Regions from separate parts of the Paenibacillus sp. 1-18 genome, predicted to be linked through region 3. Evidence: riboswitches for the same ligand, from Rfam matches in the RefSeq annotation. Region 3 holds a riboswitch; each other region holds the start of a gene.
The links. Region 3 has a riboswitch for cyclic di-AMP ahead of L693_RS0112005 (TrkH family potassium uptake protein). Riboswitches for the same ligand answer to the same signal wherever they lie in the genome.
Positions count from the first base shown of each region.

Region 1: linked by a shared signal. The riboswitch ahead of L693_RS0118790 (3D domain-containing protein) and the one ahead of L693_RS0112005 (TrkH family potassium uptake protein) in region 3 are both predicted to bind cyclic di-AMP.
Region 2: linked by a shared signal. The riboswitch ahead of L693_RS0100815 (hypothetical protein) and the one ahead of L693_RS0112005 (TrkH family potassium uptake protein) in region 3 are both predicted to bind cyclic di-AMP.

Region 1 is NZ_ASSB01000299.1:10,775-23,660, reverse strand. Features, by position in the region: gene L693_RS0118830 (PSP1 domain-containing protein) at 1-273, shown strand, start outside; gene yabA (DNA replication initiation control protein YabA) at 301-675, shown strand; gene L693_RS0118820 (tRNA1(Val) (adenine(37)-N6)-methyltransferase) at 766-1,521, shown strand; gene rsmI (16S rRNA (cytidine(1402)-2'-O)-methyltransferase) at 1,518-2,399, shown strand; gene L693_RS0118810 (AbrB/MazE/SpoVT family DNA-binding domain-containing protein) at 2,524-2,778, opposite strand; gene L693_RS0118805 (HD domain-containing protein) at 3,110-4,393, shown strand; gene L693_RS0118800 (TatD family hydrolase) at 4,436-5,206, shown strand; cyclic di-AMP (ydaO/yuaA leader) riboswitch at 5,408-5,687, shown strand; gene L693_RS0118790 (3D domain-containing protein) at 5,959-7,107, shown strand; gene rnmV (ribonuclease M5) at 7,254-7,799, shown strand; gene rsmA (16S rRNA (adenine(1518)-N(6)/adenine(1519)-N(6))-dimethyltransferase RsmA) at 7,807-8,691, shown strand; gene yabG (sporulation peptidase YabG) at 8,747-9,643, shown strand; gene veg (biofilm formation stimulator Veg) at 9,852-10,133, shown strand; gene L693_RS0118765 (small, acid-soluble spore protein, alpha/beta type) at 10,298-10,477, shown strand; gene ispE (4-(cytidine 5'-diphospho)-2-C-methyl-D-erythritol kinase) at 10,621-11,475, shown strand; gene purR (pur operon repressor) at 11,657-12,496, shown strand; gene spoVG (septation regulator SpoVG) at 12,659-12,886, shown strand, end outside.
Region 2 is NZ_ASSB01000016.1:70-7,411, reverse strand. Features, by position in the region: partial or broken gene kdpB (potassium-transporting ATPase subunit KdpB) at 1-637, opposite strand, end outside; gene kdpA (potassium-transporting ATPase subunit KdpA) at 690-2,366, opposite strand; gene kdpF (K(+)-transporting ATPase subunit F) at 2,516-2,593, opposite strand; gene L693_RS0100815 (hypothetical protein) at 2,748-3,143, opposite strand; cyclic di-AMP (ydaO/yuaA leader) riboswitch at 3,259-3,431, opposite strand; tRNA gene L693_RS0100810 (tRNA-Leu) at 3,981-4,063, opposite strand; gene L693_RS0100805 (urease accessory UreF family protein) at 4,307-5,062, shown strand; gene L693_RS0100800 (hypothetical protein) at 5,388-5,609, shown strand; gene L693_RS0100795 (helix-turn-helix domain-containing protein) at 5,747-6,130, opposite strand; gene L693_RS0100790 (helix-turn-helix domain-containing protein) at 6,196-6,570, opposite strand; gene L693_RS0100785 (MarR family winged helix-turn-helix transcriptional regulator) at 6,755-7,210, opposite strand.
Region 3 is NZ_ASSB01000196.1:16,347-29,232, forward strand. Features, by position in the region: gene trxA (thioredoxin) at 1-43, shown strand, start outside; gene uvrC (excinuclease ABC subunit UvrC) at 199-2,178, shown strand; gene L693_RS0112000 (CPBP family intramembrane glutamic endopeptidase) at 2,147-3,877, opposite strand; cyclic di-AMP (ydaO/yuaA leader) riboswitch at 4,138-4,286, shown strand; gene L693_RS0112005 (TrkH family potassium uptake protein) at 4,729-6,069, shown strand; gene L693_RS0112010 (potassium channel family protein) at 6,087-6,764, shown strand; gene L693_RS0112015 (LysR family transcriptional regulator) at 6,770-7,675, opposite strand; gene L693_RS0112020 (succinate dehydrogenase cytochrome b558 subunit) at 7,902-8,576, shown strand; gene sdhA (succinate dehydrogenase flavoprotein subunit) at 8,684-10,429, shown strand; gene sdhB (succinate dehydrogenase iron-sulfur subunit) at 10,451-11,218, shown strand; gene L693_RS0112035 (aminoglycoside N(3)-acetyltransferase) at 11,387-12,196, shown strand; gene L693_RS0112040 (metallophosphoesterase) at 12,263-12,886, shown strand, end outside.

The DNA of each region.
Region 1 (12,886 bases), on a different contig from region 3:
GTATCTATCAAGATGGCGAAGGATCAGAGCTTGTCGCTGAATCCGACGAAGATTTCCGGGTTGTGCGGAAGATTGATGTGCTGTCTCAAGTTCGAACATGATAACTACGAGAGCATGAAGGAAGAGCTACCTCAGGTGGGTAAGATGGTTATCACCTCTATGGGGGAAGGCAAGGTTGTAGGCGTAAATGCAGGTCATCGTACGGTGCATGTTCAATTGTTTGAGATCGGCAAGGTCAAGGAACTTCCAATGGACGATGTAGTCGTCAAGTAAACCATTAGGTTGCTTCGGGGTGGAAACTTGGATAAATTAAATGTTTTTGCGCGTATTCACGAAATGGAAACCCAAATGGGACAGTTGTATAGCGATCTGGGTGAATTGAAACTGGCAGTAAAAGAACTGCTGGAGGAAAATCAACGACTAACGATTGAAAACGAACAGGTGCGTAAGATGCTCAAGCGTGAAACCTCTGGAGAAGAAAAGCCGGCAAGTAAACCGAAGCTTCCTCCTCCAATCGTCATAAAAGATGAAGAGGGAACGGGCGAGGTCGTGGGCGAAGGCTACGACAATCTGGCACGGCTGTATCATGAAGGATTTCATATATGCAACGTGTATTACGGACATTTGCGAACAGAGGGCGACTGCCTCTTCTGTCTGTCATTTTTGAATAAATAAAAACAAGCCGTAGGAGTAAGATGCCTACGGCTTTTTTGTAAGGAAGAAAGAATGAAGAGTGATTCTGGTTATAGAAGATGGGAGAGCACTATGTACGAAAATGGAAAAAAGTCCGAACGGATTGACGATCTGCTTTCACATAATTTGCGCATTATTCAAAGCGATGAGGTGTTTAGCTTCTCAATGGATGCAGTCCTGCTGGCACGGTTTGCCGGTATTCCGCAGCGTGGAAAGATTTTGGATCTGTGTACAGGTAATGGGGTTGTTCCGATACTACTTACGACACGAACCAAAGCAGCTATTGAGGGAATTGAGATTCAGCCTCGCTTGGCGGATATGGCTAGACGCAGTGTCAGTTTGAATGGACTGGAGGAAGTGATTCAGATTCGGGAAGGCGATCTGCGTGAGCTGGTTCAAATTACGGGATACGGTGTTTATGATGCAATTACCGTGAATCCCCCCTATATGCCGTTAAACGGCAGCGATTTGAAGGTGAACCCTCATCAGGCCATTGCGCGTCATGAAGTTAGCTGTACATTGGAAGAAGTTATTCAGGCGTGTACCCGGCTCGTTCGCAACGGGGGAAAAGTGTCCATGGTTCATCGCCCGCAGCGGTTGGGTGAAATTATATCTCTGATGCGTGCCCACAGTCTTGAACCGAAGCGGATTCGTTTTGTTCATCCACGGGCTCATATGGAGGCCAATATGGTACTGATTGAAGCGTTGCGCGACGGTAAGCCGGAGGTTCGTTTATTGCCCCCGCTCATTGTTTATCAGGAAAATGGGGATTATACTCAGGAAATAAGGGATATCTATGGGGAAGTAAGCAAGGAGGATTCAGTGTGAAAGCAGCTGTACAAAAAAGCTTTAGTACCAGCGAGGAAGAACGGGGCAAGCTGTATCTCGTTGCAACACCGATTGGTAATTTGGATGATATGACCTTTAGGGCGATTAACACCCTAAAATCGTGCAGTATTATAGCGGCAGAGGACACACGGCAGACACGCAAGCTACTGACACATTTTGAAATTACGCCGGAAATGCTCTTCAGTTATCATGAGCATAATAAGGCTGCCAGTGGGCCTGAGTTAATACGGTATATAATAGAAGGAAAAAATTTGGCACTGGTCAGCGATGCTGGTTTACCAGCCATTTCAGACCCCGGCTCAGATTTGGTCAAGCTGGCATTGGAAGCGGAAATTAGCGTCATTCCCATTCCGGGAGCGAATGCGGCATTATCAGCTTTAATTGCCTCTGGGTTGGATACAGAGAGGTTCACCTTCGCTGGATTTCCACCACGGGAGAAAAAGGACTTGGAGAAGCTATTGCAATCGTTTCAGGTATCCCACGGTACGATCCTTTTTTATGAATCTCCACATCGTATTGTGAAGACACTGACGGTATTGAAGGAAACATTGGGATCACGTAAAGTGGTGCTTGCGCGTGAACTGACCAAGCTGCATGAGGAATGGGTGCGGGGAACGGTTGAGCAATGCCTTGCTCAACTGGAGGAGTATCCACCGATTGGTGAATATTGTCTGGTGGTTGAAGGGAAGAACGAAGCAGAAGAGGAGCAGGAGCGTCAAGCATGGTGGCAGTCCATATCCTTGGAGGCTCATGTCGCTCATTACGAGGCAGAGGGCCTTACACGCAAGGATGCGATGAGGCGCACAGCCACGGATCGCTCTATTTCCAAGAGAGATGTTTACAACGCACTTCTGTAAATACCTGTCCAGACAAAAAAGGGCCTTCCAACGGTTGGGTTCAAACCGTGGAAGGCAACAAGGAGTATTTATGAAAAAGGTTAGAATTAACAATCTTTGATAAGTCTATTATATACTAAAATTCTCAGTTTGTCACAGGTGTTGGGATTTCAGAAATGCAATCTTGGCAAACAATTTTCCCTTTGAAGTAAATTACGTTCTCAGCATTGCCGCAGAAGATACAAGCAGGCTCGTATTTTTTAAGCATGATGCGCTCGCCATCAACATAAATTTCCAGGGCGTCTTTCTCTCCGATTCCCAGAGTACGACGCAATTCGATTGGAATAACAACACGTCCGAGCTCGTCAACTTTTCTTACAATACCAGTGGATTTCATCATAATAAATCAGGCTCCTCTCGCCGTTTAAAATAATATAAGTGTCATGATTCGACAAAATTTTCTCTTTTCTGATAATTACTATACCAACGATTCCCAAAACAGTCAACCTAAAAAAATTAGTAACAGGCTGATTATGCAAAAGTATTTGGATTAAAGAGCTTGATGCGTGTGTATTACCTTATTTTATAGATGATTTATCACGTTTGTCGATTTGGAAATGCCTAAAAATTATAATTCGACATATTACGACAAACAATGTCGAATGGAGGAAACGATTTAGGATTTTATTGTATTTTAATCCATTATTCCGAATATTAAAGGAGTTGATATCTTGCACCAGCCACTTAGTGAAGAAAAAGTTTTTAAAGACCCGGTACATAACTATATCCATGTTCAGGATACAGTGATATGGCGGTTGATCAACACGCCGGAGTTCCAACGTTTGCGCCGCATCCGGCAACTGGGCACATCCTATCTTACGTTTCATGGAGCGGAGCATAGCCGTTTTTCACATTCACTGGGCGTATATGAAATTACGCGGCGTATTATTTCGCAATTTGAACGCGGGGATTTTCCCGATTGGCCAAAGGAGGAAGGATTGGTTGCTCTGTGCGCCGCTCTGTTGCATGATGTAGGGCACGGTCCATTTTCCCATTCCATAGAAGAAGCCTTTCATATGAACCATGAGGATTGGACCTGTCGCATTGTATTAGGGGATACGGAGATCAACGCCGTGCTGCGGCAGGTCGATGAGGAGCTTCCGCAAAAGGTAGCTGCGGTCATTGCTAAGACATATGACAAGCCAATCGTTGTCAACTTGGTAACCAGTCCGCTGGATGCCGACCGTATGGATTATTTGCTGCGAGATGCTCATTCGACAGGTGTCAATTACGGTACTATTGACTTGGATCGTATTTTGCGGCTGCTGCGCCCTCATAATGGGAGAATCGTCGTAAAGGAATCCGGCATGCATGCGGTAGAGGATTATCTGATGTCACGCTATCAGATGTATTGGCAAATTTATTTTCATCCTGTAACACGCAGCTCGGAAATCCTTTTGCGTAAAATTTTCAAGCGGGCGAAGGAATTGTTTAAAAACGAATATAAGTTTGGTTTTCTGTTGGATCCGCTTCCGGACCTTCTGAAGGGAGACCTTACAGTAGAACAGTATCTGATGCTCGATGAGTCTCTGATTCAGACGGTGTTTAGCCAGTGGAAGCGAGAAAAGGACGACATTTTAAGCGATTTGAGCGCTCGTTTTATGGATCGTAAATTGTATAAATATGTAGAGATTGAAAATATGGATACAGATACTATTGACAGTATTCGAGAAGCTTTGGCTGAGGTTGGTTTACACCCGGAATATGATCTTGAAATTGATTTTCCGACCGATCTTCCTTATGATGTGTTTCGTAAGGGTGGCTCGACGGACAACCAGATTCTACTGCTTGGTCGCCAGGGTGAAGTGAGAGAGATTTCCGAAGTGTCGGAAATTGTACGCTCTATTAGTGGCATTCACCGAGGGAAATATCATATGTATTATCCACAAGATAAATTGAATAGGGTAAAAGACAGGCTTCCTGCCGAAATAAGGAATTATTTTGTCAAACAATAGACAAATATATAACAATGAAAGTAAAAAAAGGAGATCAGAACCTTGGAATTATTCGACACTCATACCCACTTGGATGCGCCTCAATTTGACGAAGATCGTGAAGAAGTAATAGCGCGTGCTGTCGAATCGGGAGTAACCCGGATGATTAATATCGGATTCAATCGTGAGACGATTCCATCTACCATGAAATTGATCGAGACGTATGATTTTATTTACGCGGCAGTCGGATGGCACCCACAGGATGCTATTACAATGCAGGAGGGCGACCTGGAATGGATTGCATCGTTATGCAGTCACAAAAAGGTTGTAGCCATCGGTGAGATTGGTCTGGATTATTATTGGGATACATCACCGAAGGATGTACAGCATCGTGTGCTTCGAAGTCAAATTGGTCTGGCTCGGGAGCTGAATATGCCCATTGTTATCCATAACAGGGATGCACATGAAGATATTATTAAGATTTTACGTGAGGAAAAAGCGAGTGAGGTTGGCGGAGTTATGCACTCCTTTTCCGGAAGCTGGGAGACAGCTAAAATGGTGCTGGATATGGGCTTTCACCTTTCCTTCGGTGGGCCAATTACGTTCAAAAATGCAAAGCAGCCCAAAGAGGTGCTTGCGCAGGTTCCACTGGACCGTCTGCTCATTGAAACGGATGCGCCTTATCTGACACCTCATCCATTTCGTGGAAAACGGAATGAGTCTGCACATGTGAGACTGGTGGCAGAGGCTGCCGCCCAAATCAAGGAGATTACGGTGGAGGAATTGGTGTCTATAACGACCCAAAATGCCTTGGAACGATTTGACATTCGGTGAAAAAGAGAAAAAACAAATCAAAATAATGAGATAGACGGAGCTAATCATGAATTTGTTGCAGGAAACTCGAGAATATTACAATATTTTAACCGAATATTTTAAAAAATGTACTTGAAACCTGCTTTACAACATGCATAGAAACAGGATATCATCTTTTCAGTGAATTGTTGTTTGGATGTAAACTCCAACAAGTCATTTCATGAACCAGTCTCGCTGAGTCCCTTAACAGGGAACGGGGGAACCGGTATGGCTTACTGCAGGTTCGGCATAAGGGGCGAAGAGATAATCCCTTTCGTCAGTCGGCTCGACCAAAGCTCTATCCGAAATGGGATAGATCAGGTGGAGAAGCCATATTTCGATTTCTTTCTGGGTCTTCGGGGTGAATGTGAAGGCGACCGCCATGAGCGGTTGACCCAAGCTAGGGCGACTCTCTACGTCCGAACCCGACAGCTAACCCCGTAAGCGTAACAAGAGAGAAGCCATCTCGTGCATGATTTTTCCGCATATTCACTACATGCCGGAAGCCACGAAAGAGCTCTCTAGTCTCTTTCTTTGGCTTTTTTTGTTGTGAATAAAAGAAAATCTGTCATCATACTGTGGTTAAACAGGGGAGGACAGCATGCCGCGAAGACGGGTACATGGTGCAGGACAGTCGCAGTACGGGCTTGTCTTGTAGAAAATCTGTTATAGTCACGTCAAATCTCAACTATGTCTTACTCTAGACGGCGGGCTATGTAAGGAGGACGGAGGAAATGGGCATTTTCCAAAAAGAGGAGACCCATGAGTCACGCTCATCCAGCATGTCTTACGTATTGCGTTGGAAGAAGGAAAATGTGCGCCAGGCTGCTTTGGTTGCTATTTTTCTAATCGCACTAACGATTATGATTTCAATTCTGGTGTATACTCAAGCTAAAAAACAGGTCTTTTTTGTCATCAATGGTAAGGCATCTGCGGTGGAAACCCGGGAATCCAAGCTCCAAGGTTTGCTCAATGAGCATTCCATTTCACTTCAGCCGCATGATACGGTTTCTATGCCGCTGAACGGAGCAATACAGGATGGGGATCGTATCGTCATCAAACGTGCCACTCAAGTTAAAGTATCCTCAGGCAATGAGACGAAAAAGCTGTACACAACAGAAAATACAGTAGAGGGTGCCATTCGCACTTCGGGCTATAAATTATCGTCAAATGACAAGGTTTATCCTGCGCTGGATGCTTCTGTTTCGTCTAACATGGACATAAAAATCGTCCGTGTGAAGAAACAGCAGGTCGAACAGAAGAAGCAGGTGCCTTATCAGGTCATCAAAACATCCGATCCGAGTCTTTATAAAGGCGATAATCGGGTCATCCAAAGCGGTAAATCAGGTGTTGTAGTCCAGCATGTTCAGAAGGTATACCATGACGGAAAATTGGTATCCAAGCAGCTGGTCAACAAGGAAGTCGCACAGAAGCGCGTGGATAAGGTAATTGCAGTAGGAACGAAGAAAAAGCCGGTCGTTCTGGCTGCTTCTGTCGGTCCAAAAGATGCCGTTAAGGCAACACGGGTGAGTTCGGGCAATGCTGTCCGTAAAGCAGGTGTAGATTTTAAATACAGCAAAGTATTGCAAAATGTCTCCATGACGGCGTACTCCTCACAAGAGTCAGGTCTCGGTACACGTACCGCTTCCGGTACACGTGTCACGGAAGGGCGCACCATCGCTGTCGATCCAAGCATCATTCCAATCGGCTGGTGGGTGTATATTGAAGGGGTGGGCTTCCGCCGTGCGGAGGATACCGGTGGCGCCATTAAAGGCCACAAAATTGATGTGTATTATGAGAGTTTAAGCCGGGCTAATCAATTTGGTCGCAAGCACGGTAAAACCGTATATGTAATCGGGCCGGTAAAGCCTGAAATCAACTAAAACAGGTTGTGTATGTTCAGGGCAATGCGATAGTATTAACATCATAGTTATGCCATGCTAAGAAGAGGATATCCTCTTCTTATTTTGTTTTCAAAAGCAGGGAAAGATAAATATAGCATGCTGTGTAGCAGTGGAGGGAAACACAAATGATCAAGGAAGTGATCGTGGTCGAGGGGCGGGATGATACGGTGGCGATTCGCCGTGCTGTCGAGGCGGATACCATAGAAACTGGCGGCTCCGCCATTAATAAAATGACGCTGCGCAAAATTGCATTGGCACAAGAGCGGCGGGGTGTCATTATTTTGACAGATCCCGATCATGCGGGAGAGCGCATCCGTAAAATTATCGCCTCCAAGGTACCCGGCTGTAAGCAGGCCTTTATACCCGAGGCGGAAGCGACGCGTAAAGGGGATATCGGGGTGGAAAATGCCTCACCGGAGGCCATCAGACACGCCCTCGCACGAGTACATACGACGGTGGAAGGAGCCGATCCACTGATTGAGTGGGCGGATTTGATTGACGCCGGACTAATCACCCATCCGAATGCTGCTGCTCGTCGTATGGCGCTCGGCAATGTACTGGGTATTGGCTATTGTAACGGGAAGCAGCTGCATAAACGGCTCGCTGTATTTCAGATCAGTCTTGAGGAATTCGCCAGTGCGCTGGCACAAATCGAAAGTGAAGGATTGTGATATCCGTATGACAGGGATTCAAGATATAGCAACACCGCGGCGTACGAAGGAAATTATTCAGCGGCACGGTTTTTCGTTTAAAAAGAGTTTGGGACAAAACTTTTTAATTGACCAAAATATTCTGAACAAGATTGTGAGTGCTGCTGGCTTGGATGATACCAAGGGCGCGCTTGAGATCGGTCCCGGCATTGGTGCTTTAACTGAAAAGCTGGCGCAATCGGCCAAGGTTGTAACTGCTGTCGAGATTGATCAGCGGCTGCTGCCAATTCTGGAGGAAGTGCTGGCTCCTTATGAGCATGTGAAGGTGCGTCACGGGGACGTGCTGAAGCTGGATCTGCGCGAGGTATTCGCCTCTGATTTTGCAGGGGTCAGTAAAGTGAGCGTGGTGGCTAATCTGCCGTATTACGTTACTACACCGATTCTGATGAGGCTGCTGGAGGACAAGCTTCCTCTGGAGAATATCGTGGTCATGATCCAAAAGGAAGTGGCTGAACGTATGGCTGCGTCTCCAGGTACGAAGGATTATGGCAGCCTGAGCATTGCGGTCCAATATTATAGCGAGCCTGAACTGGTCTGCATCGTACCGAATACGGTGTTTATTCCCCAGCCGAATGTAGAATCGGCAGTGATTCGTCTGCGTGTGCGAGAAACCCCTCCGGTGGAGGTGGTGGATGAGAAGCACTTTTTTGAGGTCATTCATGCCGCTTTTGCCCAGCGTCGCAAAACGATCTCCAATAACTTGAAAAGCCGCTTCTTCAACAAAGAGAACAGGGACGCGCTGGAGCCGTTGTTGAAGCAGGCTGGTATTGAACCTTCCCGTCGGGGTGAAACGCTAAGCATTGAGGAATTTGCGCGTCTCAGCGCTGTACTGCTGGAGGCCGGGATTTCCTAAGCTGTAACCAAACTGTGCATTCACCCATACGATATAGGAGGGGTGATACAGTGTGATGATTTTAGGAGACTTGGTCGTTCGGAAATCGTATGGCGGAGATGTCACGTTTCGCGTCGAGGACATCCAGCGGGATAAAGCGATCATCAAGGGGACAGAATTTCGGCTGTTGGCTGATTCCCCGGTGAACGATCTGGTCAAGGTGCCTGCGGACCAGATTAGCGGTAAGACTCGGCAGGCCCATATTAAGGCTGGAGAGTCTCTTAATTTGCTCCAGCAGGCAAGGCAGCGGCAAGCTGCCCGCAGTCAGGCGGCACTGATTGGGGAGTGGAGTGATCCAGTAGAGTCGACGTACTTTGAAATGCCCGGAAAGGTACTTCATCTGGATGGAGACCCTGACTACTTGAAAAAATGTCTCAGCCTATATGAGCAGCTCCGTGTTCCCGCAGAGGGGCATCACGTTCACGAATCGGCGATGGCCGACACGTTGTACCGACTGCTTCCCCGCATCCGTCCGGATATCGTAGTCATTACTGGACATGATGGTGTACTGAAGCAGCCGCAGCCTTATGACTTGTACAGTCTGAAAAGCTACAAAAACTCACAAAATTTTGTGGCGGCGATTCAGGTAGCGAGACAATATGAACGTCATCTGGATTCACTGACGATTGTGGCAGGGGCATGCCAGTCCCATTTTGAGGCGCTGCTGCGTGCAGGAGCGAACTTTGCCAGTTCCCCAGGGCGGATCCTGATTCACGCGCTGGACCCGGTTTACGTGGCTGCCAAGGCCGCCTTTACGTCAATCCGTGATACGGTCAATATGGGCGATCTGTTTCACCAGACGATCAGTGGCAGCCGTGGAGTGGGGGGTATCGAAACTAGGGGGAGTTATCGCATCGGCCTGCCGAAGCTTGAAAACTTGTCGACCCTTAAAGTAACGCCTTCCGCTATCTAGGATTTGAACATGCTAGTGCTGAATAGGAACTTGCCTGAACAAAAGGCCTCTGTTTACAGGGGCTTTTTGTCATTTTTATATAGACTATTCCTGTTCGCAAAAATTTAAATTGACAACTTATTTTTCGTGTTGTTATAATATTTAGCTTGATTTGACAATCCCTCTAAAATTCGTTATAATGGACAAGGAAAGAGGTGGTCGTTAGGCAATGGCTAAAAATACGCTGTTGGAAATCAAACGCAGTCTCGACGCACATGTAGGGCAAAAAATTTTGCTGCGGGCTAACGGCGGACGCCGTAAGACCGTCGAACGAACTGGTGTCTTGGAAGAAACGTACCCTTCTGTTTTTATCGTCAAGCTGGATCAGGAGCAACAAACGTTTAAACGTGTCTCCTACAGCTATGCTGACATTCTTACCGAATCGGTGGAAGTCACTGTATATGATCCCGACTCCCATACAAGTGTAGTCGAGTATTTTGAAACACCTTAATTGGTTTAACGTAATTTATACCAGCTTTGCGGGTTTAACGGCGGCCTTGTCATTCCAAATGACGAGGCCGTTTTGTATATATGGGGAAGGATGAAGCTTGGCATCTCTGCACATACTAAGGCGGCAATGATCTTCCTTATTCCATAACCGAAGGAGGCGTATGCATGAGCCGAAGAAGACGGAGTGTTATGTCGGAGGAGCTGAAGTACGAGCTGGCCAAGGATCTCGGGTTTTACGATACGGTCAAGGAAGAGGGCTGGGGAGGCATTAAAGCCAAAGATGCGGGGAATATGGTCAAGCGGGCCATTCAGCTTGCGGAGCAGGCGGCTTCCCGCAAATCGTAATCATCGCTGGTGCTATGAAAAAGCGGGGATATTCGGTCTTTACCGGGTAATCTCCGCTTTTTTGAACCTCATGACTTGACACGCCGAGTCTGATATAATATGTTAAGCTGTCTTGAGGGAAAAGTTGAAGGTGGGTGAACGCCTTGAAAATATACGAAAAAGCACCGGCGAAAATCAATTTAATGCTTGATGTTTTACACAAGCGGAATGATGGATATCACGAAGTTGAAATGATCATGACCATGGTCGATTTGTCCGATCGTTTGACGATGTCCGAGTTACCGCGTGACACCATTATTATTTCAAGCCAGGCCGGGTACATACCGTTGGATGAAAAGAATTTGGCCTTTCAGGCGGCACGCCTGATTAAGGAACGTTATAACGTGTCTACAGGGGTGCATATCCACCTGGATAAGCATATCCCGGTGGCGGCAGGATTGGCAGGGGGAAGTAGTGATGCCGCTGCTGCACTGCGTGGATTGAACAAGCTGTGGAGGCTTGGCATTTCGGATGCAGAATTAAGAGTGCTGGGTGCGGAGTTGGGCTCGGATGTGCCTTTCTGTATTACAGGGGGCACAGCTTTAGCAAGCGGACGCGGAGAACTGCTCAAGCCGCTTCCGAATCCGCCCCAATGCTGGGTGATTCTTGCCAAGCCGCCGATTAATGTATCGACTGCAGAAGTGTATGGACGTGTCAAAGCGGACCAGATTGCGCACCACCCGTCTGCCCGGCAAATGGAGAATGCGATCCGGAACGCTTCTTTTACCGAGGTGTGCAATGCGCTCGGGAACGTACTGGAGGATGTAACGTTGAAGCTCTACCCGGAGGTAGAGCATCTCAAAAACTCCATGATTCGGTTGGGAGCCGATGGTGTGCTGATGTCAGGCAGCGGGCCTACAGTGTTTGGACTGGTATCGAAGGAAGCAAAAGTACCACGGATTTACAACGGTCTGAGAGGTTTTTGTAAAGATGTATACGCAGTACGACTTCTGACCTGATTTTAATTATTTTTTACCGATTATAGTGGTAATTGTTGTACAAATACGTACGAAGATGATATATTTACTATTGAATATTCGGATTTTACTATATCACTTACATTCCGCCAGCAACCGGCCAGTCCGCCGGTGCTTTACTGTACGAAGCGGGCGGCAGGAGAATAGATCGCGAGGAATTGTTGTGAAGAAACTTAAAAGAAGCTCACGATTGGTGGAAATGACGCAGTTTTTGTTGTCACGGCCGCATACGCTGGTGCCTCTTACTCATTTTGCGGATCGCTATGGGGCGGCCAAGTCATCTATAAGCGAGGATCTGGCCATCATTAAGGAAGTATTCGAGGATGAGGGCATTGGCGAGCTTCTGACGCTTGCAGGAGCGGCAGGGGGCGTAAAGCTCATCCCAAGGCTTTCCAGGCAGCATGCGCTTGCGTTTGCGAACGACCTGTGTGCCCAACTGGAGCAGCCTGACCGCATATTGCCAGGGGGATATCTCTATCTGTCCGATTTGCTGGGTCAACCGGCGATGATGAACGAAGCGGGTAAAATATTTGCGACCGCTTTTGCGAGTCGCCAGATTGATGTGGTAATGACGGTGGAGACCAAGGGGATTCCTCTCGCCTATGCAACGGGAGCGCAGCTCAATTTGCCAGTCGTTCTCGTACGGCGTGACCATCAGGTGACAGAAGGCTCGGCTGTAAGTATTAATTATGTTTCAGGATCGCAAAAGAGCCTGCATACGATGTCTTTGTCCAGACGTGCGATGCGCGAGAAGTCACGTGTACTCATCGTGGATGATTTTATGAAGGCGGGCGGGACGATTCAGGGAATGGTCGATTTGCTGGCGGAGTTTGATGCTGAGGTAGCTGGAGTAGGTGTGCTGGTAGAATCGGGCGAGGTTGAGAATGAAGAGCGCCTGCTGCACGATTATATTTCACTGGCCAACTTGACGGCAGTCGATTCTCGCAGCAAACAAATTACGGTCAAGTTGGGTAATTATTTTGATGACTTATCAGGGCAGTAAATTGTCACAATCCATCATAAAATACCTAAATATGTCGAAAAGAAATCTTTTCAAAAAAATTACCTGAATTTAGGATACGAATTTTCCAAAAAAAGAAGGAATTCGAATTGCTGTGTGGAATAATACACCAAGTCCTATTTGGAAAAAGGTGGTGAAACACACATGCAGATTACGGATGTTAGACTTCGCCGAGTGAACTCAGAGGGAAGAATGAAGGCGATTGCATCCATTACGATTGATAACGAGTTTGTTGTTCATGACATCCGAGTTATCGACGGTAATAACGGAATGTTCGTGGCTATGCCAAGCAAACGAACTCCGGACGGAGAGTTTCGCGATATCGCTCACCCGATATCTTCAGGAACCCGCGAGAAGATCCAGGCTGCTGTT
Region 2 (7,342 bases), on a different contig from region 3:
TCGGCGTTTTTTGCCGCTGCGCCCCTTCCACGAGCGAAATCATTTTATCAATAAACGTTTCGCCTGGCTCTGTTGTAATCCGCACTTTAATGCGGTCACTCACGACCCGTGTCCCGCCCGTTACCGAGCAAAAATCACCGCCCGATTCCTTGATCACTGGAGCCGATTCTCCCGTAATCGCGGATTCATCCACTGAGGCAAGACCTTCAATAACCTCACCATCACTCGGAATCATCTCGCCCTGGGACACCATCACAATGTCACCTTTGCGAAGTTCAGTCGAGCTGACCACCTGAAGCTCATCCCCGACAAGCTTGTTGGCTTGTGTATCCTGCTTGGATTTTTTCAAAGAGGCCGCTTGCGCCTTGCCTCGTCCCTCCGCAAGCGCTTCGGCAAAATTGGCAAAAAGCAGCGTGAACAGCAGAATAATAAAAACCGCTAGATTAAAGCCCATTTCGTTGCCAGTTCCAAAATAACCGGGAAACAGCAGCATGAGCAGCACGACCAGTGTACCGATCTCCACGACGAACATGACAGGATTTTTCATCATGATCATCGGATTTAATTTCATAAAGCTATCCTTGATCGCATGCTTCAAGATGCTTTTATCCAGCATGCGTTTACGTTGTTCCTTCATGATCAAGCACCCCGTTCATCCATTCTCATTTTCTTCTTCATGCTATTCTTCATCACATGGTCAAAAATTCAGCTACAGGCCCCAATACGATGACTGGCAAAAAGGTCAACGCACCAATCAACAGGACAACTCCGATCAGGATAGCCCCAAACAGCTTGTTGTCCGTGCGAAGTGTGCCCGTCGTCACCGGAGTCGGCGCTTTGGCATTCAATGAAGCCGCAACAGCCAACAGTGCAACCATAGATACATACCGTCCAAAGAACATCACTACGCCTGTCATAATGTTCCAAAACACGTTGTTATCCGCAAGACCTTCGAATCCCGAACCGTTATTTGCCGCAGAGGACGCATATTCATAAAGCACCTGAGTCAGCCCATGATATCCGGGGTTTGTGACCGCATCATATCCCCAATGACTCATAAATGCGAGCGCAGTCGGGGCCAGAATGAGAAACGGGTGTACCAGAATGGCAATCGCAATTAGCTTCATTTCCTTGCCTTCAATTTTCCTACCCATAAATTCCGGGGTTCTTCCGACCATCAGTCCGCATATAAACACACCCAGAATCGCGTACATCAGCATGTTCATCAGCCCGACACCCTTGCCGCCGAAAATGACGTTTAGCATCATTTCACCCAAAGCAGCCATACCACCCAGCGGGGTCAGAGTGTCATGCATATTATTGACCGAGCCCGTCGTTGCCGCTGTCGTCACCGCAGTGAATAATGCCGATTGTCCAATGCCAAAGCGCACCTCTTTCCCTTCCATACTTCCTTGAGAAGCATCCACACCCAGCGCCTGTATCAGTGGATTCCCCGTCTTCTCAGATACGTACGTAATGGACAGAAAAATGAGGAACAATACCATCATCGAGCTAAAAATAATCCAGCCCTGCTTGCGATTACGGGCAAACAATCCAAAGGTATACGGCAGCGAAGCCGGCATCACCCACATAGCCAAAATTTCCAGCACGTTCGTCCAGGGACTTGGATTCTCAAAAGGATGCGCAGAGTTGGCTCCCGCATAACCGCCTCCATTCGTACCTAAATGCTTGATGGATTCCAAGGAAGCAATCGGCCCCAAAGCAATCTGCTGCTGTGTTCCGCTCAGCGTCGTAACATTCGCCGTAGGCTGTAGCGTCTGCGGTACCTTCAATCCAACCAGCACCAGCGTGAGCACAAAGGCAAGCGGCAGGAAAATCCGTATAATCGCCTTGATAAAATCTTGAAAAAAATTGCCCATTCCTTCACCGCGCCGCGTCAATCCTCTCATAAAAGCCGCAGCAACAGCAAATCCGGAAGCAGCCGAAGTGAACATCATCATCGTGACAAACGCCATCTGTGTCAGATACGTAAGTCCGCTTTCTCCACTATAATGCTGGAGATTCGTATTGGTCATAAAGCTGATCACCGTGTTAAAAGTCAATGAAGCTTCCATATTGCCGTTCCCAGCCGGATTGCCGGGAAGCATTCCTTGCAAACGCAACAACACATAGCTGATGATTACCAGCACGACATTGGTAGCAAGAAAGCTCATAACATACGTAGTCCAGCGCATACTCCCCAGCTTCTTCAAGCCTACAATCTTATAAATCAGCTTTTCCGTTCCGCCAAAAATCCGATCCGTCCGATTCGGTTCATTCGAGAATACATGATACATATAAGTGCCCACTGGCTTTACCAAGAGCAGCAATATGACAATCACAATCCCAATTTGCAGCAGCTCCATCCTCTATTCCTCCTTCAAAATGCTCCTGCGTGTGTAGAACAACAGACCTGACTCAGACCACCAATCGAATGCACACGTTTACGCCAAACCGCCATCTGTGAAGCCTGATCCATGATCTGCTGTTCTTGTCCGCTTCATCTTATAGCTGATTAGAACTTTTCAGGGTTCAGGAGCGCGTAGATTAAATACACCAACACCATAGCCGTGAGCGCAAGCACAACAATCATCCTTTTCGCCCTCCTTTAGAGGTCTGCGCATCACACCAGCGTACAAATAGCAGTATCGCTCCATAACTCACAGCCAGCACGAGCAGCATGTATATATCCATCATGTTCAAGCCCTCCCGTATAAAAAATCATAAAACAACTATGTTATAAGCGCTTATCCGTTCAGCAGAAAACCCACCTCTCCGTTCAATGTGTAAATCACATGATCCGCTCCCAATCCCCGATAAATTCCTTGTGGATTGCAGCCGTGCGTGATGACATAGATCAAATCTGATGTCAGTGGCCGACATATTTGCAGGAAACGGCAAGTCAGATTCAAGCTGTTTTCGAACAAATACACGCTGCCAATTTCTTTTTTGGGAAAATTCCATTTTCCCGCTTGCATCGTATTGATGCGTACAATGTGCTCCACACCCATTTTTTTGAGCTGTCGTTCCTCCTGAGCGCTATTGGTGAGTACCGCAAACGCCAGTTTTTTGAACATGAGCAACTTCACAAAACTTCTGCCCGCTTCATTCGGTGCAGTGACAATAATTAACCGACCTTCCATCAGTAGCTCCTCTCCCGGTATAAAAAGACAACAAAAAGAAGCCGAAGGAAAAAGGCTTTCCTCCGGCTTCTTACATATCCATGATAAAATAAACCATGGCTGCACACGGCGGTTTGTTGCCTCTCCCTGTACGCTTACGAGGTTAGCTGTCGGATTTGGACGTGAGAGTCGCCCTATTTCTGGCACTTGGCCAGAAAATTCACCCCATGAGACCACGGCTTCCAGAGCCTAATTAATCCCGATTGGTTCCCCCGCTCTTGCATTTGCAAAATTCAGCGCTTAAATAATTCGTTGCTGCATTCATTCTTGTTAATTGAAATTACGTCTTGAATCATACACCCGCACAAGGAACACTGTAAAGCTCACCTGTGGGGTTATAATCGTTCTTTGGAGCACAAAAGATCAATAATAACGCTTACAAAATGACTATGCTTCTCCCATCTCCTTGAATCTCTGTTTTTCACCCCTTTTTAAAAATGAAAGGCATGTCAATATTGGCGTAATGGGACGAGTTTTGTCCTTTTATTGTAAAAGCGAAAGTAAATGTGCTATATGCACCAGATAAACGCCGATTGAGCCTGCTTTTACGATGAGAAGCACAGCAATTCGCTCTATTTGCTGCGCAATTTACCGTTTTGAACAAAATGCGATTTTACAATAACAAAACACACGTTACATCTATTGCGACTTGCAACTCCGGTAAGCTGGCAGAAGATATTGAAAAGCTCTTGCGGGATAAATAAGATTCGTTTAAAACAAAAAAAGCACCCCTTCACGCAAAACGTGTCAGGATGCTTTTTTGGGTTATTGCTATTTGTAATCATGTCTTACATATAATGCGGTCGAGAGGACTCGAACCTCCACGGGCGTACGCCCACTACCCCCTCAAGATAGCGTGTCTGCCATTCCACCACGACCGCAAATCATAATGTTTTGAGGCAACGGATTTATTATACTCCCATAGCTTATATTTGTAAACCCAATTTTAATAATTATTTTATATGTAATATTAAGTAACATATAAAAGCTATAAAATATTTAATTTGACATTTTAGCAATATAAATGTGAATATATATTACATGAAACTTTAATAAATTCTAATAAACTGATTTTAAGGTTAAATAATATAACATCATTACTCATCTCAAGGAGGCGAACCACCCTGCATAAAGGCAATCGCTTACTAAATTACGCATTATTGTTGGACTCTTCCCTACCCGTCGGCGGCTTTACCCGTACTTACGGATTGGAGGAACTATTCCGAAACGGGCGCTTGACCTGTCTGCAAGACCTGGAACATTATATGCGGAACGACTTGTATCCTCAATTCACAACGCTTGACGGCATGGCCATCAAAAGCCTGTATGTCGCCATTCAACAGGAGGATGGCTGGCGTATCGCTCTTATTGATAAGCTGCTGCATACCCAACGTTCCTCTCTACAGCACGCGAAAGAGTCACGTCTGTCTGGTCAGCGTCTGATCAAGCTTGCCAAAGCGCTCTATCCTTGGCTTGAATTTGACCAGCTTGAAGCCATACTTATTCAATACAGCGCAATTGGTACACTCGCTACTGTTCATACCTGGATTAACCTGCTCCTTGGAAATGATGTGGAGCAGACTATTCACGGCTATCTTGCCGCAGCAGTATCCTTCTGTGTCGAAGATGCTTCCAAGCTGCTAAATACACCATACGAGGAAAAAAATCCTCTCATCGAGCGCATGACCGACGAATTGCTCATCACCTGGAAAAAGTTCAACGTGTCTGGGTCAGCTACATTTCAGCACGAACTGCTTCATAAACATTGGTCCAGCTCCTACATTACTCAGCCGCCTTATATGAGCCGTAAAAGCCGACTGAATGAAGCAGGGCTGTTTCCCTCCCCCGGCTTACCCAAACGCCTTCCAGCATCCCCCTGATGCATCGCTTGACCAGTCCAGTCTAGCGCCAACACTAAAAGCACTCTACCGCTTTCCTCAAGTGGCAGAGTGCTTTTTATCCAAGCATAACCGCAATTCCACACCATTAACAGGCTCTAAATGAATGATTCAGGTCATCTAATACTTCAGGATTTTGCAAATCCTCACTTATTTAAGTGATTAGTTTAATGAAATAACGTATTTACGATTGTAAAAACACGTATAAAAGTGTATTATGGTTTTAGATGGTTAATTCTAACATGTTTACTGATGATTATTATAACACACCAATTATTCCGCAAGAATCCGTAAGGGGCGATTTCTCTTGAATAACAAAATGCCTGTCACCTCCTTCGGGTGGGCCATCAAACAACGGCTTGTCGAACTCCGATTGGATCAGAAAACATTTTGCGAGACACACAACATTCCGCCTTCACGTTTATCCAATCTGATTCATGGCACCCGCAAAGCACAAAGGCACAGAAAACAAGTTGCTGCAATTCTGAATATCGACGATAACGACTATAAGGAGGCACCACCGCTCTAAAACCAGCATGCAAGGGTTCCAGTTACATATATGGCACTCCATATATTCCTACAACCCCAAAAAAACTCGTAATTCGAACCCGCCAGTCCGTTTTACGGGTTTTCAATCCTGGGTAGTCTCCTTCTCCAGTAAAAGGATCATTCTGGCTTTGTTTTATTATTCTCTTTTTTTTGCTTACGGTATTTTGCAAACTCAACATATTCTAAAATAAAATTCTGTTCCTCCGCTTCCAGATCTTCTGCCTGGCAATTCAATGGCCCCATCACCCCAAAAAAATAAGCAGCCTTTTGCTCCTGGAGTACGCCTTCCCCCGGCTTGATCCCTTTCATTAACCAGTCGAGCGATACGTTAAAAAAGTCCGAGATCTGAATTAGATGCATCGTACCCGGCGTTGTTTTCCCTCTTCTCCAGTCCCCAAGATTCCCTGAACTGATTTTAAGCTTTTCACAAAACGCCTTTTTGGTCATTCCCCGATCCTTAATCAAAGCTTCAATCCGCTGATAAATAGTTTGATCTCCCACAATATTTCCCCTCCGACACCATAACTTTTACTTATGAAATATCAACTCAAGCCTCAAGCAAATCATTATTCGGCATTTGAATTGCCGTGTTTTTTCTCTTTACGAAAACGAGTAAATTCAATATACTCAAGTATAAAATCCTTTTCCGCCTCACTTAGCGGTTCCCCCTGGCAATTCAGTTGCCCTGAAGCCTCAAAAAAATAAGGGTCTTTCGACTCCTTTAGCGCCTCACCCCGCACATCTCGCCCCAGCATGATCCAATCCAGACTAGCATTAAAAAACGAAGCGATTTCAAGGAGTTTATTCGTGCCCGGCGTCGTTTTTCCTCTTTTCCAATCTCCAAAGTTCCCCGTACTAATACCCAACTGCTCGCAGAACGCTTTTTTGGTCATTCCCCGTTCCTTGATAAGGTGCTCAATACGTTGGTAAATAGATTGCATAGAAGCTCCTTCCTCCCTAGCAGACTCTCAAATAACGATATCATGTCCCCTGTTCCCATTTCAAAGATGCGTGTGCCAAAATTGCCGAATTATGTATGTTGATTTTCATTATACCACAATATGCAACAAAAACCGCTCATTTTCCGAAGAAAACGGCGGTCTTTAGTCAGCTCTTGTACACCAATTACGGAGTAGAGTTGTCGATTTTAAGTAAAATCTGCTTCAATTCATTTAGAGTTTCGCTCAAGTGCAATAATTCTTCTTCTGGCAAAAACACCAGTTTCTCTTGAATTTTATTGGAAAAGGTATGAAATACCTGTTCACAAAAAGCGTCGCCTTCTTCTGTAATAGCCACATTCACGACTCTGCGATCCGAGTCACACGACTGGCGGTCAGCCAGCCCATGCTCCACCAGCTTATCCAGAAGAGGAGTCATGTTCGGACGCGAGACATTAAGCTGTTTGGACAAATCCGATACGGTAGACGAGCGCACTTCTCGCAGCAGTAGTAATACCTGAAAGTTGTTCGGCGACAAATGTAAAGGGAAATCAAGCGGACCGTAGGTGAAAAATTTCTTCTTCACAATCGGAAACAAGCCCAAAATATTTTCTGATATATTTCCTAACAGTTGAGTGTCCATATTTTTCACCGTCACTTCATAAGTTTATACTTATCATTTTATAACATTATGGCGTTATATTATACTACGGAATCATTATTTCTTCATAATCATTACTTTATACATCACTAAACAAACAAAAAAAAGCCTCTA
Region 3 (12,886 bases):
CTCAAAAGAAGCGCTGAAAAACATGCTTACCAAACACCAATAATCATTGCATGTGACCCATGCTCCTGCGGGGGTCTGGGAGCGGCATGAATGGTCAATGCCTCCGGTTGAATATACCGGGGGCGTTTTTGTGTATTATTCCTGTATAATTATAACGTAGTTAGAAGTCATTTAAGAATGGAAGGAGGAACCGGGCAGATGAAATCTTATGCGGAGGACTTGCACGATCAGGAGAAGGCGCTGGAGAACATACGGCATAAATTAGCATTACTGCCGGATGCATCGGGGTGTTATCTGATGAAGAACGGCGAAGGCACCATCATTTATGTCGGCAAGGCCAAAGTGCTGAAAAACCGGGTCCGTTCCTATTTTACAGGTAGCCATAACGGCAAGACGCAGCGACTGGTTGCCGACATCCGTGATTTTGAATATATCGTAACAGCCAGTAATATGGAGGCGCTCATTCTGGAGTGCAACCTGATTAAAAAGTATCAGCCACGCTATAATGTGCTGCTGAAGGATGATAAAACCTTTCCGTATTTGAAAATTACGAACGAGGCCCACCCCAAGCTGGAGGTGACCCGGCGCGTTCTGAAAGATAAAGCAAAGTATTTTGGACCTTATCCCAACTCCTACGCGGCACATCAGACGAAGAAGCTGCTGGATCGCATGTATCCTTTACGCAAGTGCGGTGTGATGCCCAAGGAAGTATGCCTGTATTATCACATGCATCAATGCTTGGGACCTTGTGTGAAAGAGGTCGATAAGGAAACGTATGACCAGATTGGTCAGGAGATCGGTTCCTTTTTGAGCGGGGGACATGAGGAAATTAAAAAAGATCTTCAGCGTAAAATGCAGGAGGCCGCAGAGGAGCTGTACTTTGAGCGTGCCAAGGAGCTGCGGGATCAAATTATCAGTATTGACGCCATGATGGAAAAGCAGAAAATTACAACCTCTGATGCCAAGGATCGCGATGTATTTGGGTTTTCGGTAGACAAGGGCTGGATGTGTGTGCAGATTCTATATGTTCGCAAGGGTAAAATGATCGAACGGCATATGTCGACTTTTCCTTTCTACGGCGAGGCTTACAGCGATTTTATGTCCTATGTGACGCAATATTACAGTGATAATCCCGCAGTACCACAGGAAATTTTGCTGCCGGATACACCCAAGCTGGTAAGGCAGACGGAACAGGCTGCACAGAATGCAGAGAATTCTGCCGAGCATTCTGCCGACACATTGCTGGTGGCTGAAGAACGAGCTTCTTATGCGGAGGCAGCACATCCAGAAATAGAAGCCCAACTTTCCGGTGGACTCGAGGAACCGGCTACGGCGGCTCTTGCTCTGGCTGAATGGCTGGATGTAAAGGTGTATGTACCACAGCGTGGGCTAAAGAAACAAATGACGGAGATGGCAACGGAAAATGCACGTGTCGCTTTGGATGAGAAGTTCAAGCTGATCGAACGCGACGAGGAGCGGACAACCAAGGCTGCAAGCAATCTGGGACGTGCGATTGGACTGGATCGCTTGCACCGGGTGGAGGCATTTGATAACTCCAACATACAAGGCTCTGACCCTGTATCGGCCATGATTGTGTTTATTGACGGCAAGCCTGCCAAAAAAGAGTATCGGAAATATAAAATCCGTTCTGTGCAGGGGCCAGATGACTATGAAACGATGCGTGAGGTTATTCGGCGCCGATATGAACGTGTGCTGAAGGAGAATCTGGAGCGTCCCGATCTGATTGTTGTCGATGGTGGACGTGGGCAAATTAAGGCAGCGACCGATGTGCTGGAAAATGAGCTGGGTTTATTCATTCCGGTGTGTGGTCTCGTGAAGGATGCTAAGCATAGAACTTCCCAGCTACTGGTGGGAGAATCCAATGAGGCTGTGAAATTAGCACGTAATAGCGAAGAATTTTATCTGCTGCAACGGATTCAGGACGAGGTTCACCGTTTTGCGATTACATTCCACCGGGAGCAACGTGGCAAATCAATGGTAACGTCCCGTCTGGACTCCATTCCGGGCATTGGCGAGAAGCGGCGCAAGCTGCTGCTGAAGCATTTTGGTTCCCTCAAAAAAATAAGAGAGGCCAGCGTCGAAGACTTCCGGCCTCTCTCTATTGGTGATAAGCTTGCGCGTCAAATTATAGCTGCCCTTCGGGAGGAGGAGTCGTAGAATACGGCTCCTCTTTTTTCACAGGCTCAAACATGATTCGATTAGGCTTTTTTGGACTAAACCAGTAAATAACGTAACCCACAATGGCTGGAAGTAAGATCCAGAACAAACCTGCGCTCAGGTTCACGGTATCTCCCAAACTCATCACACTAAAGCCCATGAGAATGCTGTCAAAAATAACGTGGCTGAACATGGCGGCGATAAAGCCGTAACGCAGGAACACAAAGCTGAACAACAATCCGATGAAGGTCAGCTCAATCGGTCTAGAAATCACCGGATAGATTGGATACAGTGTATGTCCCAGTGCCCATATGAGCGTGGTGATCAGGCAAGCGACAAAAGTGTTTCTCACTATTTTTTTCACCATTGGAATACCGAACAGACGATATACGGCCTCCTCTCCAATACCTGCCATCCAAGCCATAATCGGCAGCAGCCACGGATAAGCCATGTTGTAAGGAGATTGCGTGGCATCTGTTGTGGAGAACGTATTGAGTGTGCGTTCCAGCACAAAGAACAAAATGGATTGTACTCCGAGCAATATAAAGGCCCACAAGTAGCCGACATACATACTGCGAAGCACATACAGCCCGTAGCCCGGCTCTTTGGCACGTGGCCATGCATTCAGTCCAACCTGACGCATGAGCCCGTCACCGCCGACCAGGGAGAAGTAGAGTGCTACGGCCATAGCGAGGGAAACACCAATCTGGAAAATCATCAGAAATATAAGCATTCCCTTACTGCCTGCTTCTGCTTGTAATAAAGGCAGCATGTTCAACGTCCCCGCTATGGTAGCAACAAAATACACAACGGACAGAACAATACCGCGTACGAAGGAAGTATGGCGCCGTGTGAGTGATGCGTACACGATCGCGAGTATGCCCAATACTAAGCTAAACAAGGCATAACCCGCATAGGTCATCCAGTTCGCCCAGTACGTTTGCTTGTTGACATAATCGGTATAGGACGATGGGGCAGAAAAGCTCTGTGTGAACGAGCGAACATCCCCGTCTTCAAAAGTAAACGCCAGTGTAAGTACCGAGGAGCCGATTTGTTTACCGACTACAGTATAGCTTAATCCCCCCTCCCCTTCACTGGTCGCGAGCTTCAAGTCCGATGGCTTAAAGCCAAAGCGTTTGACCCATACGGACGCCGCTTGCTCTTTTGCTTCAAGCGTCATGTCGCCCTCAGCCACACGTATCAGCCTGCTGCGAGCTTGCTTATCCGTAGAAATATCGGCTTGTGTGTAATTGGTACTGGAGGTCACACGTTTAAAGCTAACAACTTTCCCGGTCGATAAATCCACATGAATTTGCAATTTGCCCTTCGTAGAAGGATCAGCAAGATCGACTCGAAAAGTTTCATAAGGGTAGCTTTTTTTCCATGTACGGTCGTACTGTTGAAGCAGTTTTTCTCTGGATAAATAACCGTAAAAATCCGTTTCTGCCTGATAGGTGACGACAGGCTTTTCTGACGGTGATTCCGTATAGCCCAGCTCGGAGCGGGCGAATTCTAATGCGTGTATAACCGCTTCTTGTTTGCTGATCGTCGCTGTGTTCATCAATGATTCCGAACTTGGATTGCTAAGCGAGGGAATAAGCAATTGAAAGATAAAAAAGCAAATCAGGCCAATCCCGCCCAACAAGCCTAATCTTTTGAAATTGGCCGAGAGCACGACCGGTTTCCCGATAGGATTCATGAGTTTCCTCCTTAATCTGTAAATAAGTGCATCCATTAAAGATATCACACTGCACAGGTTCCCGCCAACACAGCTGTGATATTCATGAAAATGGAGTGAAAGCATCCTAAAGTTTCAATAAAATAAGATAAACTGCGATTAAACGCTACCTATTCGCAAAATAAAGCGAAATTAACGTTTTTTCGACGAAATCGGTTTTGTGATCTGGATACAGAAGGATTATAATCTTGAGGCAATGCCTATAAAACAATAGGTAACGCTATACATTTGAGCCGAATTTCCATAGGAAAACGGGGGAACCATGTTACTGGGGTGAATTTTACAGCCGGTCTTGCACCGGACGTGTGAATAGGGCTACTGTACTGCCCGAATCCGTCAGCTAACCTCGTAGGCTGTGAACAGGAACCCAGTCAGGCACTCGGTTTTCCGGTGTCTTTTTTTGTGTGTATAAGTGTGAGTAAAAGTTTGCTGAGTTAAGGACGCTCCGCGTTCCATTTGATCTTCCGATCGCTGTTGACTCTGAATTTTATTGGATTAGATAAACCCTGATAAGGTTAAAATTCAGAGGCAAAGGCGAGCGCTACCGCTTCTCCAGATTCAAATGGACCGCTGCGCTGCTGCCCGCCTTAAAGTCACCAAACGTTTCATAAGGTAGTGAGGTATGAAGTAGTGAGTGTTGAAAGGCAAAAGTATCCCGCTTTGCGGATACTTTTCTGTTTTCTCTAAAAGAAACGGACGAAAGAAACTGAAAAGAGATTGGTGATTTTATGAGCTGGCAGTAGCGGAGGAACAATCTGCACCCGGAGCGATCTCCATACTCATAATTCAACAAGTAGGAGAAGTGATGATTCATGAACCCCAATGCCAGCTGGCTTCGGCTTTCTCCACCACAGATATTTGTTGCAGGCTTTGCCGTTATCATACTGATAGGCAGTTTATTGTTAATGCTACCCATTTCAAATACAACGGGGAAGCCGCTTGCGTTTGTAGACGCTTTATTTACAGCGGCCTCTGCGACCTGTGTCACAGGGCTTGTCGTTAAGGACACGGGAACCTTTTTTACAACCTTTGGTCAGGTGGTGATCGCTGCGCTCATTCAGGTCGGCGGTCTCGGTTTTATGACCATGGCCACCCTGATCGCGCTGGTGTTCAAGCGTCGCATCTCCTTGCGGGAGCGTCTCATTTTGCAGGAGGCGATGAATCAGACCTCTGTAGAGGGAATCGTTGGCTTGATCCGTAAAGTTTTATTGTATTCGCTGGTCATTGAGGGTGTGTGCGCTACGATATTTGCCGTTCGCTGGTCTTTTGATATGCCTGTAGGCAGGGCGATTTATTTTGGAATCTGGCATGCGATTTCCATGTTTAACAATGCTGGGTTTGATTTATTCGGTCACTTTCACAGTCTGACAGGTTATGTATATGATCCCGTTGTTAATTTTACAGCTATTTTTTTGATTATCTCGGGAGGCATCGGCTTTGTGGTGATGTCGGATCTGGCAGAATATCGCAAACGCAAGAGACTGTCCTTGCATACCAAGGTCGTACTTAGCATGACCGCTGTACTGATTATAGTCGGTACCCTCGTCATCTTTGTTTTTGAGTTTACGAATCCGAAAACATTAGGCTCGTTGAATTGGGGAGGCAAGCTACTGGGATCATTATTCCAGTCGGTAACCCCTCGTACCGCTGGTGCTAATACGCTGGACATCGCAGGCTTGCGGCAGGCTACGCAATTTTTCATCATTATATTAATGTTCATAGGGGCTTCCCCTGGCTCAACTGGGGGCGGGATTAAGACAACAACGTTTGCGCTGCTCATTGGAGCAGTGTTTTCCATGCTGCGAGGCCGAGAAGATATTGTATTGTTCAAGTATCGGCTTGCACAAGCACGAATTTACAAAGCTTTGACCATAACTTTGCTGGGGCTGTTGTTCGTGATCGGGGTAACGATGATTTTATCGGCAACCGAAGATCATCATTTTCTGATGATTTTGTTCGAAACAGTGTCTGCCTTTGGAACGGTGGGACTGTCGATGGGGCTTACATCTGATTTGACAGTTATCGGCAAGCTGGTCATTACCCTGACGATGTTTGCAGGCCGACTCGGCCCGCTCACGCTGGCTTATGCACTGGGACCCAAAAAGGGTAAGGAGTTATATCGGCATCCGGAAGGCAAAATGATTATAGGATAAGGGAGTTTTCGAGTAATATGAAAACGCAGCAGTTTGTAGTTATTGGCTTGGGACGATTTGGCTCAAGCCTGGCTTTGCAATTGGTGGACATGGGGTGCGAGGTACTTGGCATCGACCGGAACGAGGACGTTGTAGACAGTATGAGTGAGATGCTGACGCATACTGTCGTAGCCGATGCTACCGATGAGGATTCTTTGCGGTCACTGGGTATCCGTAATTTCGATTGCGGTATTGTTGCTATTGGAGATGACATTCAGGTAAGCATTCTGACCGCCATATTGCTGAAGGAGCTGGGTGTGAGAAAAGTCGTAGCGAAAGCTATATCTATTCTGCACGGACGGGCGTTGGAAAAGCTCGGTGTAGATCGCGTCATTTATCCTGAACGGGATATGGGAATACGGGTGGCCCACCAGCTGGTTACGCCTAATTTGCTCGACTATTTGGAGCTATCCAAAGAATACAGCATTGTGGAGCTCAATGTACCTGGATGTCTCAATGGTAAAACGTTATCAGAGCTGAATGCCCGTACCCGCTTTGGCTGCAGTATTGTAGCGCTTCATACGGCTAACGGTATTCTCATTGCACCAACGGCTATGGATCGGCTAAAAGCAGACGATATTATGGTCATCATCGGTTCCAATGACAATATCGCCCGCTTCGAGGATGAGGTCGTTAACGTCAATGAAGAAGGCTAGCCCTACTACACCATACGATAGCCTGCAAATGAGGCACGTGTCTCACTAATCCAGCTTCGCGCTGTCGAGCTGAGATCTGCCGTCTCCGAATAAATGAGAGAGGTCGTTCGGCGTGTCTCCTTCAAGTCGGGCAAGTACAGCGCAGTGAGTCCGTTATCCCGCAGCAGTTCGCTGCGCAAATAGGATTTGGGCAGCAACGCCGAAGCCTTACAGGTTGGAAGCAAGCGTACAATGGCCTCGAAGGAGTCGATTTCCATCCGGATATCGGGCATAATGCCGCTGCGCTGGAACAAGTCATCTGTCAAGCTGCGATACCAGGTTCCTTTGGAAAAAATAATCATCGGCAATCCTTGCAGGTCTTTCATTGAGACCGTTCCTGCTCTGGCTGTTAATTCATGTCCGATCGGAACGACCAGCTCCAAGTGATCGTCAAATAGCGGAATGCAACGCAGCCCGGCCTCATGAATGGCAGACCCGACAACCCCGGCGTCTGCTTTTTTGTCGCGTACAAAAGCGACGATTTCATGGGTTTTGCCTGTGAGCAGCTTCAGCTCGGTTTGGGGATGCTTGCTCATGAAAGCTTCAACGAGGGTGGGCAGCGTCGTTTGGAGTGTCGTGAGACTTGCACCCAGGGTGAGCATGCTCTGGGCTTCGTTCTTGTGCCGGGACAGCTTTTGCAAAAAGCGGAGCTGTCGTTGCCGCTGCTCCAGCGCGAAGGTATATACAAACCGTCCTGTAGACGTAATTTCGAGCCGTTTGCCCCTTCGATCAAAGAGCAGTACACCCAGTTCTTCCTCCAGCTTGGCGATTTTACGGGATAGGGCAGGCTGGGAGAGATTAAGCAGTTTGGAGGCTTTATTCAAGCTGGATTGCTCCACAATGACGGCAAAGGCGTTCAAATCCTCAAACATACCATCCACTTCCTCTCTATATGCAAAAAAGACATAATAATTAATACGTATATTGCAATTCCATTATAAGCCGAAAAGGAGTAACATAAAAGCGACACAAGATGTTCACACTTTAGTTTTTCCTTTTAAGGGGCACCTTGTTGGACATTTCCTGTCGGGATCTGTCATTTTATATGTTATATCACTATTGAAAACGCTATTATTAGGAGAAGGGAGCATTACCTAGATGAGAGGATTTTATTCCAGAAAGCTGCATTCACTTCTTGGCGTCATTCCGCTGGCTCTTTTTTTTGTTGAGCATTTGGTGACGAACTTCACTGCAGTGGAGGGCGGGAAGGAAGGGTTCAACCGCAGCGTGGCCTTCCTGAATGGTTTGCCACTGGTGATTGTGCTTGAAACATTATTCATTTACTTGCCATTGCTATTCCACGGAATTTATGGCTTGTATATCGCTTACCAGGCTGATCCGAATGTCAAAAATTTTGGCTATTCGCGCAACTGGCGCTTTCTGTTCCAGCGTATTTCCGGCGTTATTACGTTCGTGTTCATTATCTGGCACGTGTTTGACACGCGCATCCAGGTGGCACTGGGCAATGTAACACATGAGGAACTGGGCGGTGTAATGTATGGCATTGTAACGAACCCGGTTTATTTTATTTTGTATTTAATCAGCGTTGTGTCGGCATCCTTTCACTTTGCTAACGGACTGTGGGCATTTATGGTCAGTTGGGGGATCACAGTGGGACCGCGTGCGCAAAAGGTATCCTCCTATATTTGCATGACCCTGTTCGTGGTGGTGTCTATCGGTTTCATCGCTTCCCTGTTGGCATTCCGCAGCGCGGAATTCCAGGAAACGGCCACCGCTTTGGTGCAATGCAGCGCTATTCAACAGCTACTGTAAAAAACGAATTCACATGATATATCATTTGCATTACATCGTTTGCAGATGCTATTTCCAATCGTAAGAGAGGATTTGGCTAAAATCCTGAAAAAAAGGAGTGAGCAGAAATGGCAGCATCCAACATTATTGTCGTGGGCGGCGGTCTGGCGGGTCTGATGGCTACGATCAAGGCGGCAGAGGCAGGGGTTCACGTTCATTTATTTTCTTTGGTTCCGGTAAAAAGATCCCACTCCGTTTGTGCTCAAGGCGGCATCAACGGGGCAGTGAATACCAAGGGCGAGGGAGACTCACCCTGGATTCATTTTGATGATTCGGTCTATGGCGGGGATTTTCTGGCCAACCAGCCCCCGGTAAAAGCAATGTGTGAAGCGGCTCCAGGGATTATCCATCTCATGGACCGTATGGGTGTCATGTTTAACCGGACACCGGAAGGATTGCTGGATTTTCGTCGCTTTGGCGGTACTCAGCATCATCGGACAGCCTTTGCTGGAGCAACGACCGGCCAGCAGCTTCTGTATGCTTTGGATGAGCAAGTTCGGCGCTGGGAATCCGAGGGCTTGGTGACCAAATATGAAAACTGGGAGTTTTTACAGGCGGTACTGGATGATGAAGGGATCTGTCGAGGTATTTGTGCGCAGGATTTACGCACGATGGAAGTGAAAACTTTTGCGGCGGATGCCGTTATTTTGGCATCGGGTGGTCCCGGCATTATTTTCGGCAAAACCACGAATTCCGTGATTAATACCGGCACGGCTGCCGGTGCGGTGTATCAGCAGGGTGTACGCTATGCGAATGGTGAATTTATCCAGATTCATCCGACGGCTATACCGGGTGATGACAAGCTGCGTCTGATGTCTGAGTCGGCACGGGGAGAGGGTGGCCGTATTTGGACGTACAAAGACGGCAAGCCGTGGTATTTCCTCGAGGAAAAGTATCCGGCTTATGGAAATCTGGTTCCACGCGATATTGCGACACGTGAAATATTCAGCGTATGCGTCGATGAAGGGCTCGGCATTAATGGCGAGAATATGGTATATCTCGATTTGTCCCACAAGGACCCGAAAGAGCTGGACGTGAAGCTGGGCGGTATTATTGAAATTTATGAAAAATTCGTCGGTGACGATCCGCGTAAAATCCCGATGAAAATTTTCCCGGCTGTGCATTATTCAATGGGCGGCATGTGGGTCGATTACAATCAGATGACGAATATACCGGGGCTGTTTGCCGCTGGAGAATGTGAATTCCAATATCACGGAGCGAACCGTTTGGGCGCAAATTCGTTGTTGTCAGCTATTTACGGCGGGATGGTGGCTGGACCGAAGGCTGTGGAATACATTAAGAGCATCAAAAAGTCCGCACAGGATGTAGCTTCCTCCGTGTTCGATGCGGCGGTAAAACAGCAGTCGGAGAAGTACGAGCGTATTTTGCATATGAACGGGAAAGAAAATGCCTATGTGCTTCATAAAGAGCTGGGTGAGTGGATGACGAACAATATGACGGTGGTTCGTTATAACGACAAGCTGGAAGCTACAATCCAAAAGATCAAAGAGCTGAAGGAGCGTTATGCCAACATTAACATCAATGATGCTTCACGCTGGAACAATGCGGGTGCGGCGTTTACACGCCAGCTGTGGAATATGATGGAGCTGGCTGAAGCGATGACCAAGGGGGCGCTGCTGCGCAACGAAAGCCGTGGTGCTCACTACAAGCCGGACTTCCCAGATCGTAACGATGAGGAGTTCCTGAAAACGACCATTGCGGAATGGACACCGGAAGGACCACAAATTTCGTATGAACCGGTTGACGTCTCACTGATCAAGCCGCGTATTCGGGATTATTCCAAGAACAAATAAATAGAAGGGAGTGTATTTTAGATGTCGGAGCAAGCAGTGAAATCGAATAAAACAGTGAAGTTCGTTGTGACCCGTCAGAATGATCCTAACTCCAATTCCTATACGGAAGAATTCGAATTACCTTATCGCCCGGGCATGAATGTGATTAGCGCACTGATGGAAATTCAGCGCAACCCGGTAGACAGCCATGGCAAAGAGACCGCCCCGGTATGTTGGGAGTCGAACTGTCTGGAGGAAGTATGCGGAGCCTGCTCTATGGTAATTAACGGCAAGCCGCGTCAGGCCTGTGCCGCGCTTGTAGATAAGCTGGAGCAGCCGATTACGATTGCGCCGATGAGCACATTCCCGGTTGTGCGGGATTTGGTCATCGACCGCAGCCGGATGTTTAACGCACTCAAGAAGGTCAAAGCATGGATTCCGATTGACGGCACCTACGATCTGGGCCCTGGCCCTAGAATGCCGGAGAAAAAGCGTCAATGGGCGTATGAGCTGTCCAAGTGCATGACCTGCGGAGTTTGCCTGGAGGCTTGCCCGAATGTCAACGAGAAGACAACGTTCATTGGACCTGCGGCGATATCTCAGGTTCGCCTGTTTAACAGCCACCCGACAGGGGAAATGAATCAGGAGGAGCGGCTGGATGCATTGATGACAGACGATGGGCTGGAGGGCTGTGGTAATTCACAAAACTGCGTACGTTCTTGCCCGAAAGGCATTCCATTGACAACCTCCATTGCTGAAATGAACAAGCAAACGACAAAACATATGTTCAAGCGTTGGCTGACTGTATAGCCCGACCAGTAATATGTCATTCAAATCAAAACAGGCTTTTTCCCATCGGAGAAAGCCTGTTTTTGTGTTCATAAGAGATGGAGGGAGCATGAGGGAGGAGAGTAGTATAGCACTTATGGTATAATTATGGTATTGTGTATCGTTTTTGGAGAAATGGAGGCTGGACAGGTGACTGTGCAAATGATAACGAATCGACCCGTTACCAGGTCGGATGTAATGAAAGGATTAAAGGAGCTGGGGGTTCGCAGCGGTATGACGCTGCTTGTTCATTCGTCGATGCGCAGCTTCGGACGCTTTGTTCCAGGCGGGGCCTCCGCCATTCTTGCGGCATTGACGGAAGCGATTGGCCCGGAAGGAACGCTGGTCATGCCGACACAGTCTCATGACTTGACTGATCCGTCGACCTGGATGAACCCGCCTTTGGATGAGTCATGGTGGGAACTTGTACGCGAGGAAATGCCCGCTTATGATCCGACTTGGACGCTGACCGGGGGCATGGGGGTCATTGTAGAAACGTTCCGCGGTCTACCGGGAACAGAGCGTAGCGGGCATCCGCATGTTTCCTTGGCGGCGCGTGGACCTGCAGCTTCGGAATTACTGGCAGATCACCAGCTCGACTATGGACTGGGTGAGCATTCGCCGCTGGCGAAGCTGTACGAGGCAGATGCCTACGTGCTGCTCCTGGGCTGCGGACATGACAGCAATACGTCTTTGCATTTGGCGGAATATCGAGCAACGTACAACGGACGTGAAAAAATCACCCATCAAGCCCCCATAATAGTGGATGGAGCCAAAGTGTGGGTCACTTATGAGGATTATAATATTACCTCCGATGATTTCGAGCAGCTGGGATATGATTTTGAACGGGATTGTCCTAAGTGCTTTACACGGGTCAACATCGGAGAGGCTTCATGCTTTTTTGCAAGGCAACGCGATTTGGTAGATTATGGGGAACAGTGGTTGTCCACCAATCGTTAAAGCTTCCGAGGGAGTGAAAAGTTCTGAATAATAAGCTAGAGGAATAGATAGCAAGGGGGCACGCATATGGAGAAGACGCCGCAAACCCGCCGCGAGAGTCAGGATGATCCTTGCAAAGAGGCCGCAATCCCTCCCGGTTCTTCGCGGCGCTCCACTTCTAATGAGCCAGCCAATCCTTCGCGCCGCCGTTTTTTGAAAAAAGCGGCTTTAGCCACAGCGGGAACCGCACTTTTGGCTGGAGGATACGCTTCCTTATGGGAGCCTAATCATTTGGAAATTACACGCTTCACCTTGTCTCTGCCCCGTCTACCGGCTGCTTTTGACGGTATCAGAGTTGTACATTTCAGTGATGTGCACTTGGGCTTTCATATGGATGAGCAGGACCTGCGCGAGCTTGCTGACCGGATTGCCGGACTGGAGCCGGATTTGCTCTGTTTTACAGGCGATATTGTGGATGATTATGCGATATCCATGAAGGCTGCTGTTCCGATTATGGCTTCCATGCACGCCACTCTTGGCAAATTCGCTATTTTGGGCAATCATGATTATAGAGGCTTACCAGCCGGAGTACAGGAATTATACCCGAAGACTGGATTTACGTTGCTGCGAAACGATCATGTGATTGTGGAACGCGCTGGACAGCGTGTGGCAATGGTGGGTTTAGAGGATAGCATTATGGGAAAACCTAAT